DNA from 3 places in the Azospirillum sp. Sh1 genome. Region 2 is predicted to be linked to each of the others. Evidence: riboswitches for the same ligand, from Rfam matches in the RefSeq annotation. Region 2 holds a riboswitch; each other region holds the start of a gene.
The links. Region 2 has a riboswitch for thiamine pyrophosphate ahead of FZ029_RS24040 (ABC transporter substrate-binding protein). Riboswitches for the same ligand answer to the same signal wherever they lie in the genome.
Positions count from the first base shown of each region.

Region 1: it holds a riboswitch for thiamine pyrophosphate, as region 2 does, so the genes downstream of both, thiC (phosphomethylpyrimidine synthase ThiC) here and FZ029_RS24040 (ABC transporter substrate-binding protein) in region 2, are expected to answer to the same signal.
Region 3: it holds a riboswitch for thiamine pyrophosphate, as region 2 does, so the genes downstream of both, FZ029_RS12775 (ABC transporter ATP-binding protein) here and FZ029_RS24040 (ABC transporter substrate-binding protein) in region 2, are expected to answer to the same signal.

Region 1 is NZ_VTTK01000034.1:27,082-33,432, reverse strand. It holds gene thiC (phosphomethylpyrimidine synthase ThiC) at 1-1,344, opposite strand, end outside; TPP riboswitch at 1,465-1,598, opposite strand; gene FZ029_RS25780 (CorA family divalent cation transporter) at 1,675-2,661, opposite strand; gene FZ029_RS25775 (hypothetical protein) at 2,693-2,989, opposite strand; gene argB (acetylglutamate kinase) at 3,009-3,908, opposite strand; gene FZ029_RS25765 (cation:proton antiporter) at 3,991-5,283, opposite strand; gene yihA (ribosome biogenesis GTP-binding protein YihA/YsxC) at 5,291-5,974, opposite strand; gene yidC (membrane protein insertase YidC) at 6,086-6,351, opposite strand, start outside.
Region 2 is NZ_VTTK01000029.1:49,999-56,349, reverse strand. It holds gene cdd (cytidine deaminase) at 1-223, opposite strand, end outside; gene FZ029_RS24060 (ABC transporter permease) at 228-1,202, opposite strand; gene FZ029_RS24055 (ABC transporter permease) at 1,206-2,345, opposite strand; gene FZ029_RS24050 ((2Fe-2S) ferredoxin domain-containing protein) at 2,532-2,864, shown strand; gene FZ029_RS24045 (DMT family transporter) at 3,128-4,042, shown strand; TPP riboswitch at 4,076-4,191, shown strand; gene FZ029_RS24040 (ABC transporter substrate-binding protein) at 4,263-5,399, shown strand; gene FZ029_RS24035 (branched-chain amino acid ABC transporter permease) at 5,404-6,276, shown strand; gene FZ029_RS24030 (ATP-binding cassette domain-containing protein) at 6,269-6,351, shown strand, end outside.
Region 3 is NZ_VTTK01000010.1:101,211-107,561, forward strand. It holds gene FZ029_RS12755 (hypothetical protein) at 1-1,383, shown strand, start outside; gene FZ029_RS12760 (hypothetical protein) at 1,460-2,014, opposite strand; gene FZ029_RS12765 (hypothetical protein) at 2,011-2,613, opposite strand; gene FZ029_RS12770 (acetoin utilization protein AcuC) at 2,788-3,915, opposite strand; TPP riboswitch at 4,063-4,169, shown strand; gene FZ029_RS12775 (ABC transporter ATP-binding protein) at 4,205-4,936, shown strand; gene FZ029_RS12780 (ABC transporter permease) at 4,933-5,700, shown strand; gene FZ029_RS12785 (ABC transporter substrate-binding protein) at 5,748-6,351, shown strand, end outside.

The DNA of each region.
Region 1 (6,351 bases), on a different contig from region 2:
CGGCGTGACGTAGCAGAGCATCGCCGTGCCGAACCAGCCGATCATCGCCGCGCCGATGGCGCTGGTGATGTGGTCGTACCCCGGCGCGATGTCGGTCACCAACGGCCCCAGCGTGTAGAAGGGCGCTTCGCCGCACAGCGCGATCTGCTTCTCCACATTGTGCTTGATCTTGTGCATCGGCACATGGCCCGGCCCCTCGATCATCACCTGAACGTCGCGCGCCCAGGCGATCTTGGTCAGCTCGCCCAGCGTCTCCAGTTCGGCGAACTGCGCGGCGTCGTTGGCATCGGCCTGGCTGCCCGGCCGCAGGCCGTCGCCCATCGACAGCGCCACGTCATAGGCGCGGCAAATCTCGACGATGTCGGCGAAATGATCGTAGAGGAAATTCTCGCGATGATGGGCCAGGCACCATTTGGCGATGATCGAGCCGCCGCGCGACACGATGCCGGTCACCCGCTTGGCGGTCAGCGGTATGTGGGCCAATCGCAGGCCGGCATGGATGGTGAAATAATCGACGCCCTGCTCCGCCTGTTCGATCAGCGTGTCGCGGAACAGCTCCCAGGTCAGGTCCTCGGCCCTGCCATTCACCTTCTCCAGCGCCTGATAGATCGGCACGGTGCCGATGGGAACCGGGGAATTCCGCAGGATCCACTCGCGGGTCTGGTGGATGTCGGCGCCGGTGGACAGGTCCATCACGGTATCCGCACCCCAGCGGATCGACCAGACCATCTTCTCCACCTCCTCCTCGATCGAGGAGGTCACGGCGGAGTTGCCGATGTTGGCGTTGATCTTGGTCAGGAAGTTGCGGCCGATGATCATCGGCTCCGACTCGGGATGATTGACATTGGACGGGATGATCGCCCGCCCGCGCGCCACCTCGTCACGAACAAATTCCGGGGTGATGAAGTCGGGGATCTCGGCGCCGAAATCCTCGCCGTCGCGCGTTGCCTCCAACGCGGCGGCACGGCCGAGATTCTCGCGGACGGCGATGTATTCCATCTCCGCGGTGACGATGCCGGCACGGGCGTAGGCCATCTGGGTCACCGCGCCGCCGTCCTTGGCGCGCAGCACGCCGCTGTCGGTGGTCTCGACGTCGCCACGGGCCAGGATCCAGTCGCGGCGGTGCTTGGCCAACCCGGCCCGCACGTCGATGGCGACCGACTCGTCGGTGTAGGGACCGGAAGCATCATAGACGGTCAGCGGCGGCTCGCCGCCCGACAGCGCGATCTCGCGCATGGCGACACGCAGATCGGGAAAACGCGTGCCGGGCACATGGATTTTCCGCGACGACGGCAGCGGGCCGGTCGAAATGCGGATGGCGTTTTCGTTGAAGTCCTTAGGCATTGGGTTTCTCCGTCGGAGTTGGGCGGACAAACCCGGGACTGCGGACGGAGGTGCGGTATCTTCGTGCGGGCCATGCGCCCCGGAAATGTGGGGCCGATACGGCCGGACGGGGCGTGGTCGGCCCGTCACGAGGTCCCTCCCTTCGCCGGTATGACCCGGATCAGGTTCGAAGGGTCACCACGCTGCCGGCGACGCTTGGCGCCGTCCGGCCGTTGGTATCTCAGCCCCCTGTCGGGACCCCCCTGGAATGCGCCCATCCTGCCGCCGGCGGACGCACCTGTCAAAAGGAAAGCGCCGCGGACCATCCGCCTGCCATATTGTGGAAACGCGTCACATCCAGCGTTTCGACCGCACATAGACCATCGGCAGCAACGCCGACAGCAGCATCAACCCGAGGGCGCTGGCATAGCCGAAGGGCGAATCGCTGCCGGGCATGTCGGTGAAATTCATGCCGCCGATGCTGGCGACCAGGGTCGGCGGATAGAGCAGAACGGTCAGCACCGACACGATCTTGACGATCTCGTTCTGCTCGACGTTGATCTGTCCCAACGCCGTATCCAGCGCCAAAGCGACCTTGCCGGCCAGGAAACGGGCATATTGGTCGAGCCCGCGCAGGTCCTGCAGCGTGGTCTTGGCCCAGCGCCGCGTCGCCTTGCCCGAATTCCAGCCATCGCCGCGCGCCAGGAAATCGGTCATGCGGGTAAGGCTGGCTAGACTGACCCGCGCCTTGCCGATCAGATGCCCGGCATGGCCGATGCGCTTCAGCGTCTGCGCATCGTCCAGCGTTTCGCCGCGCGAGCGCAGCTTGCGCCCGCGGAAATGGCGGCGGTTCAGCGCATCCAACTCCACCCCCGTCCGCCGCAGCACGACGGAGGTCCGGTCGATCATCCCATCCACCAGCGCCGCCAGAACCAGCTCGCCACGGGCGGCCGAGATCTCGCCATGGGTGGCGCGGCGGCGGAAGGCCAGCAGCGCCTGCGGATCGATGTCGTGGATGGTCACCAGCCGCCGCCCGGCCAGCACGAAGCTGACGGTGGCGATGCGCGGCTCGTCAGTGTCGGCCCAGACCAGCGCGGTGACGGTCATGGTCAAGGCGCCGCCGGCCATGCGCAGACGGCTCGATTCCTCGATCTCCGCCATCTGCTCTCGGGTAGGCAGGCCGGTGCCGATCAGCACCTCCGCACGCGCCAACTCTTCGGACGTCGGATTGATGAGGTCGAGCCACACGGCGGAGTCGGGCAGCGGCGCCGCCTCGTCCGCGGCAGCCTCCCTGGCCCAGCGGAGCAGACCGCCGTCATTGACGAAGACATGCAGCAAGGCGGTGCTCCTTGCGTAAATCGAGACGGCGTTACGTCAACCGACCGCCGCGTCTCGGCTTCGCGGGCGGTTGCGCAGGCGGCGCCTTCTCCCCGTCATCGAGGTCCAGCGCCGCGCCCTCGGCCTTCAGCGCCTGTTCCAGCTTGCGGCGGAAGGCGCCGCCATCCCGCTTGGCGTCAAGGAAATGGCCGACCGCCTCCTTCGCCGCGTCGCTGTCATAGGGGACCTTGCCCAACGCCGCCAGCCTGGCGCGCTCCACCAGCTTCGGGTCCATCTTCTCACGGATGGCCTTCATCTGGCGGAGCAGGTCCTTGCGCAGGTCGCTCATCGGTCCCCCGTTTACGGAGTCAGGCCTTGCCGATCAGGGTGCCGGCACCGCCCTCGGTGAAGATCTCCAGCAGTAGGGCATGCGGCACCCGGCCATCCAGGATAACAGCGGCGTCGACGCCCTGCTCCACCGCGCTGATGCAGGTTTCGATCTTCGGGATCATGCCGCCCGATGCGGTGCCGTCGGCGATGGCCTTGTGGGCATCCGCCAGCGACATCTTCTCGATCAGCTTCTTCTCCTTGTCGAGCACGCCGGCCACGTCGGTCAGCAGGAAGAAGCGCGCCGCCTTCACCGCCGCCGCGACCGCACCGGCCGCCGTGTCGGCGTTGATGTTGTAGGTGTCGCCGTTCACGTCGAAGCCGACCGGCGCGATCACCGGGATGACGTCCGACTTGGCGAGGGCCTGCAGGATCTCCGGGTTCACCTTATAGGGTTCGCCGACGAAGCCCAGGTCCAGCACCCGCTCGATGTTGCTGTCGGGGTCGCGCTGCACGCGCTCCAGCCGGCGGGCGGTGATCAGGTTGCTGTCCTTGCCCGACAGGCCGACGGCCCGGCCGCCGGCGCTGTTGATGGCGGCGACGATCTGCTTGTTGATGGAGCCGGCCAGCACCATCTCGACCACCTCGACCGTCTCCTTGTCGGTGACGCGCAGGCCGTCGATGAAGCTGGACTTGATCTTCAGCCGCTCCAGCATCTGGCCGATCTGCGGCCCGCCGCCATGGACGACCACCGGGTTGATGCCGACCTGCTTCAGCAGGACGATGTCGCGCGCGAACAGCTCCGCCAGGCCGGCGTCGCCCATGGCATGGCCGCCGTACTTGATGACGAAGGTGCTCCCGGCATAACGGCGCATGTAGGGCAGCGCTTCGGACAGGGTACGGGCCTTGGCGAGCCACTCGTCACGGGTGGGAGTCTGCACGGGAGGATGCCCTTTGTCGGGGTGGACGGTTGGGCTTCTTTAACGGAAAGGCCGGCCGGTTGCCTAGGGGGCAATTTAACGGTCACATACCCCCGCGCCGGCCACCCGTGGCCGCGGCCGCCGTGCCGCCGGCCGGACGCCACCATCCGGCCAGCCGGGTCATCGGCTGCGTCAGCGCAGTGACGGCCACCGCCATCAGCACCATCGCCGAAAAACAGGGGCCGGACAGCACGCCCGCCTCAAGCAGGACGGTCAGAACGATAACCTCCATCAGCCCCTTGCAAGGCATGAGCGTGCCGAGCCTCAGCGCGTCCGGCCAAGTCTCTCCGATCAGCCGGGCGGGCAGCGCGGTGCCGGCCATCTTGCCGGCCAGGGTCGCGAGGCTGGCGAGCGCGAAGACCGTCCATTGCGCCGGGTCGTCGAGCGTCAGAGTCACCTTCAGCCCGGTCAGGGTGAAGAAGAATGGCAGCAGGATCAGGGTGGAGAAATGCTCCAGCCGGTCGAGTATCGCCGCGGCGTAGCGGCGCGGCATGGCGCTGCCGGCGATGAAGGCGCCCAGGATATAATGCAGACCGATCAGTTCGGTGACCGCCGCCGACGCCAGCAGCGCGGCACAGGTCACCACCACCGCGGTGTCGCCCATCCGCCCGTCCGGCGCCACCCGTTCCAGCAGGCGGTCGAGCAGCGGGCGCACGACCAGGACCGTAACCCCGACATAGGTGAAGCCGAGCAGCCCGACTTTCGCAACCGCCCAAGCGTCCCCGCCACCGGCCGTCGACCATGCCAGAACCGCGGTGATCAGCAGCCACAGCAGAGCGTCGTTGACCGCGGCATAGCCCAGCGCCAGACGCCCGACCCGGTCGCCCAGCAGATCCATCTCGCGCAGGATGGCGCCCAGCACCGGCAGGGCGGTAACGCCGACACAGATGCCGAAGCCGGCGGCGAACAGGCCGGGGGTGGCGTTCGGCCCGGTCATGGCGGGAAAAGCGCCGGCGAGCCACCAACCCAAGGCTCCGCCCAGCAGGGTCGGCACCAGCATGCTGGACAGTGCGACGGTGGCGAAGGCTCCGCCCCGGCCGCGGAACTCGGCGGGATCGAGATGCAGGCCGGTCAGGAAGGCGAAGAAGACCACGGCCATCAGGGCCAGACCGGACAGCGGCGCCAGTGCCGCCGGCGCGAACAGCACGCCCCACAGCTCCGGCACCAGCCGCCCCAGCAGCGACGGACCCAGCGCCACCCCGAACAGGATCTGGATCACCACCATCGGCGCGACATGGCGCCCGCCGCCAAGCCGCCAAAGCAGAAAGGGCCCGGCGATCAGCAGCAGGGCCTGGATCAGGAACAGCAGCGCGGGAGAGACACCACCCATCGCCATGACCGGTTCAGTCGGCGGCCAGCGCAAGTGCGGCCAGGCTGGCGCGCAGTTCGGCGATGCCGTCGCCCTTCTCCGAACTGGTGACATGGATGTCCGGGAAGGCGGCCGGGTGCTTCTTCAGCCCTGCCTGGGTGTCGCGGCGCACCTTGTCCAGATCCGCGGCCTTCACCTTGTCCGCCTTGGTCAGCACGACGACATAGGGCACCGCCGTGCGGTCCAGCATCTCCATGATCTCATGGTCGTTGGGCTTCAGCCCATGTCGCGAATCGATCAGCACGAGCGCCCGGCGCAAGGTGACGCGGCCGCGCAGGAAGCGGCGGACCATGTCGTTCCACGCCTCCACCTTCTCCTTCGACTCCTTGGCATAGCCATAGCCGGGCATGTCCACCAGCTTCAGCCGGTTGCCGAGGTTGAAGAAGTTGAGCTGCTGCGTGCGGCCCGGCGTGTTGGAGGTGCGGGCCAGCGTCTTGCGCCCGGTCAGCGCGTTGACGAGGCTCGACTTGCCGACATTCGACCGTCCGGCGAAGGCGACCTCCGGCAGGTCGGCTTCCGGCAGCTGGTTCAGCGCATTGGCGCCCCAGACGAAGTCGCACTCCTTGGCGAACAGCAGCCGCCCGGCCTCCAGCGCGGCCTCGTCGAAGCCCGAAACGATGCTGGGGGTGTTGGGGGTCGGCGTGTCGGGAGTGGTCATGACGGGTGCTCTCGTTGGGGTGATCTGAAAAACATACCGCCGGCAAAGGCCCGTCAAGGATCTTTGCCGGCGGCAGGTCTCAGAAACTGGGCAGAGGAGGGATCGGGCCGATCAGACCTTCACGCCCATGCGCTTCATGATGGTCCACTGCTGCAGGACCGACAGGGTGTTGTTCCAGGCCCAGTAGATCACCAGACCGGCCGGGAAGCCGGCGAGCATGAAGGTGAAGACGATGGGCAGGAACTGGAACACCTTCTGCTGGACCGGGTCCGGCGGGGCCGGGTTCATCTTCTGCTGGAACCACATGGTCACGCCCATGATCAGCGGCCACAGGCCAAGATGCAGCAGGTGCGGCGGGTCCCAGGGAATGACACCGA
Region 2 (6,351 bases):
GGATGCGGCGGTCGCCGGCGGTGACCATGGCGCCGATGGCGCTCGATTCGGCGCATTGGCCCTGCGGGTAGGCCGCATTCTCCACATTGCAGCCGGCGAAGATGCGCCCCGATTCGCCGAGGATGGCTGCGCCGACCTTGAATTTGGAGTAGGGGGCATGAGCGTTCTCGCGCGCGGCACGGGCCGCTTCGATCAGCTGCGGCAGCTCTGCGGTGTCGGCCATCGGCTCAGCGCTCCTTGACATAGGGGATGCCGCTCGCCTTCGGGGCGATGGCCTTGCCGACGAAGCCGGCCAGCAGCAGGACGGTCAGCACATAGGGAAGCATCTGGATGAACTGCACCGGGATGACGCCAATACCAGGCAGTTCCACCCCCTGCAGGCGCACCTGCACCGCGTCGGTGAAGGCGAACAGCAGGCAGGCGAACAGCGTCGGTCCCGGTCGCCATTTGCCAAAGATCAGTGCCGCCAGCGCCAGATAGCCCTTGCCGGCAGTCATGTCGCGGACGAAGCCGGCGCCGTGGCCGGTGGAGAGATACGAGCCGGCCATCCCCGTCAGCGCGCCGGTCACCAGCAGCGCCTGATAGCGCAGCTTCGCCACCGACAGGCCGGCGGTGTCGACCGCCGCCGGATTCTCCCCCACCGCCCGCAGCCGCAGCCCGAAGCGCGAGCGGTAGAGCACCCACTGGGTGGCGATCACCAGGACCAGCGTCACCCAGATCAGCACATTGTTGCCGTTCAGCAATTCGCGGTAGACCGGCCCCAGCACCGGGACGCCGGCCAGTGCGTCGACCCCCGGCAGCTCCACCGCGGGAATGCGCGCCTGATTGGGCAGAAGCGGGGTCTGGCCGCCCTGCTGGAACCAGGCATAGGCCAGCGTCGGGGCCAGTCCGGCGACCAGGATGTTGATCGCCATGCCCGACACCACCTGATTGCCGTTGTGGGTGATGCAGGCGAAGCCATGGACCAGCGCCAGCGCCACCCCGGCAGCGATGCCGGCCAGCAGCCCGAGCCAGGGATTCAGCGTCGTCGACGCGACGGCGGCGGAGAAGAAGGCACCGGCCAGCATCTTGCCTTCCAGTCCGATGTCGACCACGCCCGACCGTTCGCAATACATGCCGGCGAAGGCGGCCAGCACCAGCGGCGTCGCCACCCGGATGGTGGCGCCCAGCAGCTGCAGCGCCAGAAGAAGTGCGTCCTCCATCGCTCAGCCCCTTCCCGTATCTGCCGCGGCGGCGCCGCGGCGGCGGAACAGCGCCTCCACCTGCGGCTTGAACAGGTTCTCCATCGCACCGGCGAACAGGATGACCAGACCCTGGATGACCATCACCAGCTCGCGGTTGATCGTGGGATAGTCGAAGGACAGCTGGCCGCCGCCCTGCGCCAGAACCCCGAACAGCAAGGCGGCCAGAATGATCCCGACCGGGTGGTTGCGTCCCATCAGCGCCACGGCGATGCCGACGAAGCCGACGCCGCCGGTGAAGTTCAGGATCACCCGGTGCTGCACGCCCAGGATCTCGTTCACGCCCACGAAGCCGGCCAGCGCGCCGGAGATCAGCATGGCGATGACGATGTTCCGTGCCGGCGAGATGCCGGCATAGACCGCCGCCCGCTCGTTCCGGCCCACCGTGCGCAGTTCGTAGCCCCAGCGGGTGCGGCGCAGGAAGATGTGGAACAGCAGGCAGCAGGCCAGCGCCCACAGGAAGGACAGGTTCAGCGGCGAGGCCGGGATGGTGATGCCGAACCAGCCCAGCGCCCGGTCCATCGACGGCAGCCAGACGCCGGGATCGAACTCGCGGGTTTCCGGCGACTGGCTGCCGGGACGGATCAGCACGTCCACCAGCAGCCAGGTCATGATCGACGCGGCGATGAAGTTGAACATGATCGTCGTGATGACGATGTGGCTGCCGCGCTTGGCCTGCAGCCAGGCCGGGATGAAGGCCCAGGCGGCGCCGAACAGCGCGGACGCCAGCACCGCCAGCAAGGCCACCACCGGCCACGGCCAGCCGGTCAGCGCCAGCGCGACCAGCCCGGCGCCCAGCCCGCCCAGATAGGCCTGCCCCTCGCCGCCGATGTTGAACAGCCCGCAATGGAAGGCGATTGCGACCGCCAGCCCGGTGAAGATGTAGTCGGTGGTGTAATAAAGGGTGTAGCCGATAGCCTCCGGGTATCCCAGAGCCTCCGACAGCAGCAGCGACAGCACGTCGACCGGATTCTCGCCGATCACCAGGATCACCAGCCCCGACAGCACGAAGGCCGCGACGAGGTTGAGGACCGGCAGCAGCGCATACCCGACCCAGCCCGGCACGGCGCCCGGCTGACCCTTCCCCGACCCGCTCAGCAGCACCGGCGTCTCCTGGATTGCCCCTTGGCGGGGATTCTTAACCGCCAATGCTCTGCCGACCAAGCATTTCATCACGCCGGAATCACTGCGGCTGCCGTGGGTTAGAAGGATTATAAAAACTCTTGCCGCAGCGCAGCAATCTGGCATGCTTCTAAACCATAGGAAATTTATGGTTATGGAGCATGCCCGATGCCGCTCGACATTCCGCAGACCTTTCGCCACCACGTCTTTTGCTGCGCCCAGCAGCGCCCGCCCGGCCATCCGCGCGGCAGCTGTGCCGCCAAGGGCGCCCACCCGCTGTGGCAGCGGCTCGACCAGAAAATCCAGGCGAGGGGTCTGGCCGATGTCGGCATGGCGATGACGGGCTGCCTCGGCTTCTGCTCCGCCGGGCCGCTGATGGTGGTCTATCCGGAGGGCATCTGGTACCGGCCGGAAACGGCGGAGGACATCGACGAGATCGTCGAGTCGCATCTAATCAATGATGCGCCGGTGGAGCGGCTGGTGATGGTTTTGACGCGGTGAGGGGATGTTTGCTCACCGTTGAGTGTCGGCTGACGGTGCCCCCACCCTAACCCTCCCCCGCTCACGCGGGAGAGGGGACTGCCGCCACTTCGCATACGGCACCCTCTCCCGCCAAAGGCGGGGGAGGGATGGGGAGGGGGCATCCGAAGACTGAACTCTGCCAAAACCTCACGCCTACCAGACCTGCGGTTGCGGCATTGGGACGCAGGCGGATTTGCCCATAATGTGGGCAACCTCCGCCATTGCCGTTCCGAACCAATTCCATGACCGACGCCGAGACCGCCGACCTGCTACCTGCCGAGGCCGATTCGGTTCCCTATGCCGTCGGCTGCTTCCTGGGGGCGATCCTGCTGTTCGCGGCGATGGATACGCTCATCAAGTTCCTGACCGCCGATTACCCGGTGCCGCAGCTGATGTTCGTGCGCTCGCTGGTCGCCTTCCTGCTGGTGGGCGGCTACACCCTGTGGCGCGGCGGCGGGATCGCGGCGATGCGGACGCGGCGGCCCTGGGGCCATGTCTGGCGGGCCTTCGCCGGGCTGATCTCGATGGGCTGCTTCTTCTATGCGTTCCGCGAACTGCCGCTGGCCGACGTCTATGTGCTGAGCTTCGCCGGGCCGCTGTTCATCACCGCCCTGTCCGCTCCGCTGCTGGGAGAGCCGGTGGGCTGGCGGCGCTGGGCCGCGGTGGTGGTCGGGTTCGGCGGCGTGGTGGTGATGGCCCAGCCATCGGCCGGGGCGCCGCTGGTGCCGGTCCTGGTCGGGCTGTGCGCCGCCCTGTTCTATGCGCTGGCGGCGCTGGCCGTGCGCGGCCTGTCGCGGACGGAGACCAGCGCGTCCATCGTGCTCTATCTGCTGCTGACGACGACTGTGGTCAGCGGTGCGCTGGCAGTGCCGGTGTGGACGGCGCCGACCGGCTTTGCGCTGGGGCTGATGGCGCTGGTCGGCGCGATCGGCGCCGGCGCACAGGTGCTGCTGACCCAGGCCTTCCGCCGTGCGCCTCCGGCGGTGGTGGCGCCCTTCGAGTACACCGGCATGGTCTGGGCCAGCCTGTTCGGCTGGCTGGTGTTCGGCGACCTGCCGACGGCGCCGGTTCTGGCCGGCGCCATGGTCATCATCGGCAGCGGGCTCTACATCCTGCATCGTGAAACGCTGGTGGCGCGCCGCCGGTTGGGTTCTTGACAGGACGGGGCCGGCGGCGACACTCTCGCCGCCTGTTCACGGCTGGGGTGCCCCTGCCTTTCGCCGGATCGGCGGATGCGGGGGCTGAGACAACACCCATCGAACCTGATCCGGGTCATGCCGGCGAAGGGAGCCGACCGGAACCCGACGGATCAGCCACAGACGCCCCGTCCCCTCCGCGTCGCTCCGGTTGCCGGCGCGAGTTGAGGAGTTTTCGGTCATGCGGCGCGCGCTTCCCCTTCTGATCGGCCTGCTGGCGGCCACGTCCTGCCTGTCTCCGGCGGCGCGGGCCGACGACACGCTGTCCTTTCCGGTGCTGGTGCCGCTGACCGGCTTCCTGTCGCTGGAAGGCACCAGCCAGCGCAATGGTGCCGTCCTGGCGCTGAAGCAGACGCCGGCCGGCGTCGCCATCGCGTCGGAGGTCGTCGACACCGGCACCTCGCCCGAGGCGGCGGTGACGGCGCTGGAGCGGGCGGCCGGCAGCGGCACGGTCGGGGCGGTCGCCGCCAGCATGCTCGGCACCCAGATGCTGGCGATGCTGCCGCTGGCGCAGGAGTTGAAGCTGCCGCTGGTCACCGTGTCGGGCACCGCGTCGATCACCGAGCAGGGCAACCCCTGGGTCTTCCGCTTCTTCCCCGGCGACGCCGTGACCAAGTCCGCCCACGCCCGCTATGTGGTGGAGGAGTTGGGCAAGCGGCAGCCGGCGATCATCTATCAGACCACCGCCTATGGCCAGAGCGGCAAGACCCATCTCGACGCCGCCTTCAAAGCGCTGGGCGTGACCCCGGTGTTCGAGGAGGGGGTGGACCCGGCGGCCAAGGACCTGCTGCCGGTGCTGACCAAGGCGCTGGCCGCCAAGCCGGACGTGCTGGTGCTGCATCTGCATTCCGGTCCGACCGCGCTGCTGCTGCGGCAGGCGGCGTCCAGCGGCGTGACCCTGCCGATCGTCGCCGGTTCCGCCATGCATCAGCCGAGCACCGCGGCCCTGCTGGAACCGGCGGAACTGAAGGGCGTCTGCGCCGAGACCGCGGCCTCGCCGATTTCAGGCGACACGCCGGAGGTCAAGGCCTTCACCGACGCCTACCGCACCGCCTTCGGCAAGGAACCGGACGCCTTCGCGCTCGGCCAGTATGACGGCATGACGATGGTGCTGGAGGCGGTGAAGGCCGGCGCCCGGACGCCGGACGCCATCCGGAAAGCACTGTCGTCGGAGACGTTCAAGGGTCTTGCCATGACCTACAAGTCCGACGGCAAGGGCAACATGGCCCATTCCGCCGTCATCGTCTGCTATGACGGGACCAGCCGCGTGCCGACGCTGGTGAAGCGGTACGACGACCCGACACTCGCGGCGAAGTGAGCGGATGGCGGCGTTTCAACTGCTGGTCAACGGGGTGGCGCTGGGGGCGGCCTATGCCCTGGTGGCGTTGGGCTTCGTGCTGGTGCTGAACGCCACCTCGGCGGTGAACTTCGCCCAGGGCGACCTCGTGATGGCCGGCGGGCTGCTGGCGGTGGCGCTGGCGCCCCTGATCCCGTTGCCGGGCATCGTCCTGCTGCCGGTGGTGCTGGTGCTGATGGCCGCGCTGGGGTTGCTGATGGCGCTGGCGGCCTATCTGCCGCTGCGGCGCCGGCCGCCGGTGTCGGTCTTCATCAGCACCATCGCGGTCGGCATCATCCTGCAGAACGGGGCCGCCATCCTCTTCGGGCCGGAGCCGCGCGCCGCACCGCCGCTGTTCGGCGACGATACCCTTCATATCGCCGGGCTGGCGGTGCCGGAGCAGTCGCTCGCCATCGTCGCGGTGGCGGCCCTGCTGATCGGCGCGCAGCAATGGGTTTTCGCGCGCACCCAGCTTGGCCGCCGGCTGCGCGCGACGGCGCAGGATCCGGAGATGGCGCGTGCCTGCGGCGTGCCGGTCACCGCCATGATCCTGGTGACCTTCGCCATCGGCGCCGCCTGTGCCGGGGCGGCGGGGCTGTTGCTGGCCAACCGCTATTTCGTCACGCCGACATCGGGCGGGGACCTGATCCTGAAGGCCTACATCGCGGTGACGGTGGGCGGCTGGGGGTCAGTGCCGGGGGCGGTGGTGGGGGCGCTGCTGATCGCGCTGTTCGAGGTGGGGGTATCGTCGGTGCTCTCCTACCCGGTGGCGCTGGGGGCCTTGTACCTGACGCTGCTGGCGATCCTGGTCCTGCGGCCGCAAGGGCTGTTCGGCGAAGCGGCGCGCCGCCGTGGCTGAGCGTCGGTCTGCCGTCATTCTCACCGCCGGCGCCCTCGCCCTGCTGGTATACGCGCTCGCCTTCGCCTCGCCCTA
Region 3 (6,351 bases), on a different contig from region 2:
GGCGATGCTGCCGACGACCATGCCGGCGTCTCCGTCATGCCGGCGGAAACGCTGGCCGCCGTCCATGAAGCCGCGCTGTCCGCCGGTTTGAACGACGACGCCGAGGAGGAAGAGGCCGGCTCCGATACGGAAGCTGCGGACGAGGCGCTAGTGTCGGCTTCCGAACCGGAACCTGCGGCGGAGGCCGCCGAGGAAGCCGTCCAGGACGCCGCCGCGGAAGCAGTGGCGGTGGAGGAGCCGGTAACGGAAGAGCCGGAGTCGGCATTGCCGGAGCCCGCATTGCCGGAATCCGATGTCTCCGCGGCGCCGCCGCAGGCGGACGAGGCCAAAGCCGATTCTGCCTCCTCCGCCCCGGACCTGCTCGCCCCGGCGCCCCCGGTTGCCGAAGAGGAGCCGGCGGAGAATAGCGGCGCCGACGACAGCGTGACGCAAGACGTCTCTTCCGCCTCCAAGATCTCCAAGCCGGAACGACAGCCGGCCTCCTACCAGACCCCCGCGGCGGCTGTGCGGGACACCGGTTCGCCGGCTTCCCCGTCTGCGCCTCCCACGACGACCCAAGACGAATCAACGAACGCATACTGGAAAGGCGATCGCATGCTGGGCACGATCTTCGTCCTCAATGACCGCGGCGGCGTCGGCAAGACGCTGCTGTCCCATCACCTGATGGCGACCGCCATGCTGGAAGGCCTGCAGCTGAAGGTCGTCGAGTACGAGGTGAACGAGCGTCTCGCCCGCCTGTTCGGCCCGGACGTGGTCGAACATCGCCGCATCACCCAGGACTTCATGAACATGATGGGGTCGGGCGACGGCTTCTACGAGTTCTGGGACCTCATCGGCCCGGAACTGCAGCGCGGCGGCCGTCTGTACGACTTCGGCGGCAACATCTCGCAGTGGTTCTTCAACTGGGCCGAGGTGTCGGGCTTCGACTATTACGTCGGCGAAGGCGAACGGCTGACCTTCATGGTCCCGGTGACCGTCGACCTCGCCTCGCTGTCCACCGGCATGACGACGCTGGAGCGGGTGGCGACCATCGCCCCGAAGGCCAAGCGGGTCCTGGTGGAAAACGGCTTCTCCGGTCCCTTCTCCCAGCTGGAGGACAGCCAGTACGCCCGCCGCAAGGCGGAGATGGTGGAGCGCGAGGGCCTGCAGGTCATTTCCATGCAGCCCTGCACCGCTCCGGCCTGGGCGCGCCTGACCGGCCACCGCCTGGATCAGGTGGCGACGATGACCCGCGAGGATCTGGTGAAGCTGGGCATGACCCCGCCGGTCGCCTCCCGCTCGCTGATCATCATCCACGAATGGCTGCGCAACATGCGTCAGGCGCTCTCGCCCTACCTGCACGACGCCTTCCGCCAGACCCCGGCCACCGCCAAGGCGCGCTGAGGCTGGACCGACAGGTCAGGCTGTTATCTGCTTCCGGAAGCCCTTCTCCCACCCTGGGAGAAGGGCTTTTCCGTCTCTAGGCCGCGCTGCGGGCGGCGCTGGGGCTGTAGAGGTCTTCCTTGACCGGCGCCACCGACCGCACCTGATAGCCGGGACGCGCGCTGAACCGGCGGTTGGCGCGTTCGGCCGCCTCGCGGTCGGATTCGGCCCAAACCAGATAATTGCGTCCGCGTGCCCATTCGACGGCCAGCGGGTGGGTGGCGTCGATCTCACCGATCTGCTGGTTCACCACGGTCACCAGCCATTCCTTGTCGCCGGGATTGCGCCGGTCGGTCAGGATCAGGATTTGGGGACGGCGCTTCGACTGTGCTTCGGTCAGGCGCTGCTGCACCTCGACCTGCTTCTTGCGCAGTTCCACGATGTCCCGCGTCAGCTCCTCGATCTCGGCATGGAGGTTTTCCTCCTCGCGGTGCAGGCGGTGGATGGTGGCGTCCAGCTTGTCGAGCCTATTGCGCACGCCGCGCACGCGCTGGCGCGCCTGCGACACCCGCTGTTCCACGGTCATCAGCACATTGCCGAGCCATGCGCCGATGGCGACGATCGCCAGCACGATGATGAAATTGATCATCATGTGGCGGCGCCGGCCTTGGCGCGGGCGGTGGCGGGCGGCACCGGTACGCCCCCCTTGCCGCCGGCCCTCGCATCGCCCCGCATGAAGGTCTTCTGGAACCCAAGCTTGAAGGGGAAGGCGACGTCGCACATCTGCTTCGCCTCGTCGAAGCTGGAGGCCCAGACCTCCGCCACGTTGGCGCAGCGCCAGATCGGGTTCACGGGCCCGCGGTCGCCGGCGGCCCTTGCGGCGGCCGACGCCTTCTCCTGGGTGACGGTGGCGACGAACTTCATCAGGCCGGCCTGCGGGTCGCCGACCTCGTGGACGAACATCGGCGGCTGCTCGGCCAGGTCGCGGATCTGTTTTTCCGCCTTGCGGATGTCGCTTTCCAGCCGGCTGCGGTCGGAGGACTGGCTGTTGCGGCGCTGAACCAGCTGGTTGACCCGGTTCTGAAGCTCCTGCGATTCCGCATGCAGCACATAGACCCGGTTCTCGATCTGCTCCAGACCGCTGCTCTTTTCCATGATGTTCGGCAGGAAATCCTTCAGCATCATGGCGACCGGTACAGCGGCCAGCATGATGATGACGATGGCGATCAGGAACAGCGTCGTGTTCGACATCCGCCCGCCCATTCTCCTACCCAAGCCCGGCCCAAGCACGCTCCAATCCAACGTCAACCGACGCGGAAGCTGCACCGGCGCAGTGGAATGAGGATCACCGAACAATCCAGGTCCGTCAACGAATCGTAACGGCTTGGTTCGAAATTCGTCCCAAATGAAACGATTCGCTGCGGATCAGGGCAGCGCCATCTCCGCCACCCGTTTCACCGCGTCGCGCACCGGCCCCGGCCGCCGTTCGTCGCCCAGCGTGGTGAACCAGTGTTCCGGCGGATTGCGGCCGGCGGCGCGGCTCCAGGTCAGGGCGCGCAACACCGCCTCCGCCTCCGCCGTCGGCTTGATCGCCGGGTCGATGCCGTTCATCACCGCCCAGATCCCGGCCCAGCAGCGCCCGACCGACCAGGGGTTATAGCCGCCGCCGCCCACCACCAGCACCCGCGGCGCCAGCGGCAGCAGTGCCGCAACCGCATCCCACAGGGCGCGGTTGGACAGCTCCAGCCGGCTCAGCGGGTCTTCGGCCAGCGCGTCGGCGCCGGTCTGGATCACCATCGCCTGCGGACGGAAGGCACGGGCCAGCGGCAGCACCGCCGCCTCCATCACATGCTCCATTTCGCTGTCGTTGAAGCCCGGCGGCACTGGAAGGTTGCGGGCCATCCCGCCGGCGCGGTCCTCCGCCTTGCCGGTGTAGGGCCAGCGGCCATCCTCATGGATGGAGATCGTCAGAACCCGGTCGTCGTCGGCGAAGGCCTCCTCCACCCCGTCGCCATGATGGGCGTCGAGATCGACGTAGAGCACCCGCTCCAGGCCATGGTCCAGCAGTTCCAGGATGCCCAGCACCGGCGCGTTGAAGTAACAGAATCCGCTGGCACGGTCGCGCCGCGCATGGTGGGTCCCCGCCGCCGGCGCATAGACCAGACCGGCTGGCCGGTCGCCCAGGATCCGGGCCGCCTGCAAGGCCGATCCACTGCTGTGGGCCGGCCGCCGGTACATCTCGGCGAAGACCGGATTCTCCAGCTTGCCGAGATTGTGGCGGGCGGCGGTGGCCTCATCCACCCGCTGTTCGGCCTCCGCCCGTTTCAGCGCCGCGATGTAATCGGCGGTGTGGAAGCGTGCCAGTTCCCGTTCGCTCGCCACATGGGTGTCCAGATAGACCTCGTCCGGCAGCCATCCCATGGCGCGGCTGAGGTCGATGGCGGTCGAGACGCGCGGGATCGCCAGCGGATGTTTCGGCCCGTAGGTCGAGCCGCGATAGATCTCGCCGCCGATGAACAGCGGGGTGCGAAAGGGCGTGGTCAGGGCTGGCACTCCATGATGCCCGCCAGAAACTAGGCGTGGCCACGCTCCGGTCAAGCGCCGGCTTCCAGGGGCCGGCTTCCGAAGTCGGACTTCCACTGGCCGGAACTCCGATCCGGCAATGCTTGCGGTCGCGGATCGTCCGCGCCTATAGTCGCCGCCTTCACTGGGGGGAGCCGATGGGCGGCTGAGAGGTCCTGTTGCGGGACGACCCCTGGAACCTGATCCGGTTCATGCCGGCGTAGGGATCAGTGATGCGGGACCGCACCCTCTCCACTTCCGTCAGAACGACATGCTTGCGATGACGCCGCTTTCGGTGACGATCTCGCGCGCCCGGCTGACCTATGGCGGCACGCTGCTGTTCTCGGACCTGACGCTGGAGCTGCCGGCCGGCCGGACCACCTGCCTGCTGGGACCGAGCGGCGTCGGCAAGACCACGCTGCTGCGCATTCTCGCCGGTCTGGCCGAGCCGGAACCACCGACGCAAGTCGTCACCGGCGATGGGCTGCCGCTGGCCGGCCGCATCGCCTACATGGCGCAACAGGACCTTCTGCTGCCCTGGCTGACCGTCCTCGACAATGTCCTCCTGGGCGACCGTCTGCGCCACCGCCGCCCCGATCCGGCGCGGGTGGAGCAGGCCCGCGCATTGCTCGACCGCGTCGGTCTGTCCGGGCGGGAGCGCGACCGCCCCGCCGCCCTGTCCGGCGGGCAGCGGCAGCGGGTGGCGCTGGCCCGCACGCTGATGGAGGACAAGCCGCTGGTGCTGATGGACGAGCCCTTCTCGGCGCTCGACGCCATCACCCGGCTGCGGCTGCAGGAAACGGCGGCGGAGACGCTGGCCGGCCGTACCGTCCTGATGGTCACCCACGACCCGCTGGAGGCGCTGCGCATCGGCGACCGCCTGCATGTGATGACCGGCCGCCCCGCCGCGATGGGGCCGGCGCTGGAGCCGTTGGGCCCGGTACCGCGCCGCGTCGACGATCCCGGCCTGCTGGCCCATCAGGCCGAGCTTCTGCGGAGGCTGGCGGAATGAAGGCGCTGCTGCGCGCCCTGGTCACCCTGCTGGTGCTGGTCGCCGCCTGGCAGGTGCTGGTCTGGGCCACCGGCCTGCCGCGCTACCTGCTGCCCAGCCCGCTGGCGGTGGCCGACGCGATGCAGAGGCAGGCGCCCCTGTTGCTGACCCACGGCCTGACCACCCTCTCGGAGATCCTCATCGGGCTCGTGGCCGGCGTGGCGCTGGGCGGGGTCAGCGCATTGCTGCTGGCGCGCTTCCGCACCGCCCGGCGCTGGCTGATGCCGCTGCTTCTGGTCAGTCAGGCGATTCCGGTCTTCGCCCTGGCGCCTCTGCTGGTCCTGTGGCTGGGCTATGGCATGGCCTCCAAGATCGCCATGGCGGTGCTGGTCATCTATTTCCCGGTGACGACCGCGCTGTTCGACGGGCTGCGGCGCACCGATCCCGGCTGGCTCGACCTTGCCCGCACCATGGGCGCCTCCCCCGCCGCCATCCTGTGGAGCATCCGCCTGCCGGCCGCCCTGCCCGCCTTCTGGTCCGGCGTGCGCGTCGCCGCCGCGGTGGCGCCCATCGGCGCGGTGATCGGCGAATGGGTGGGGTCGTCCTCCGGCCTCGGCTATCTGATGCTGCACGCCAACGCCCGCATGCAGATCGACCTTCTGTTCGCCGCCGTCCTGGTGCTGGGGCTGTTCGCGGTGACGCTGTACGCCGCCGTCGATGCGCTGGCCCGCCGCGCCCTGCCCTGGCAACCCGATACCCAACCTGCCGAAGACGCCAACCCTTAAGACGCCAACCCTCGAAGGGGGAGAGACACCCGATGAAGCACCTGCCAATGAAGCACCTACTCGCCGCCGGCCTGATGGCCGCCAGCCTGATGACCTCGCTTCCGGCCTTGGCCCAGGACAAGCTGTCCGTGATGCTGGACTGGTTCGTAAACCCCGACCACGCCCCGCTGGTGGTGGCGCAGGAAAAGGGCTTCTTCAAGGACGCCGGGCTGGACGTGACGCTGACCGCCCCGGCCGACCCCAACGATCCGCCGAAACTGGTCGCCGCCGGCGGTGCCGACATCGCCGTCTCCTACCAGCCGCAGTTGATCCTGCAGGTGGACGAGGGGCTGCCGCTGGTCCGCATCGGCACGCTGGTGTCGACGCCGCTGAACTCCGTCGTCGTGCTGCGCGACGGGCCGGTGAAGACGCTGAAGGACCTGAAGGGCCGCAAGGTCGGCTACTCCATCGCCGGCTTCGAGGACGCTCTGCTCGGCGCGATGCTGGAGAAGGAAGGGCTGAGCCTGAAGGACGTCGAGCTGGTGAACGTCAACTTCTCGCTCTCGCCGTCGCTGCTGTCGGGGCAGGTCGATGCGGTGATCGGCGCCTTCCGCAACTTCGAGCTGAACCAGATGGAGATCGAGAAGCATCCCGGCCGCGCCTTCTATCCGG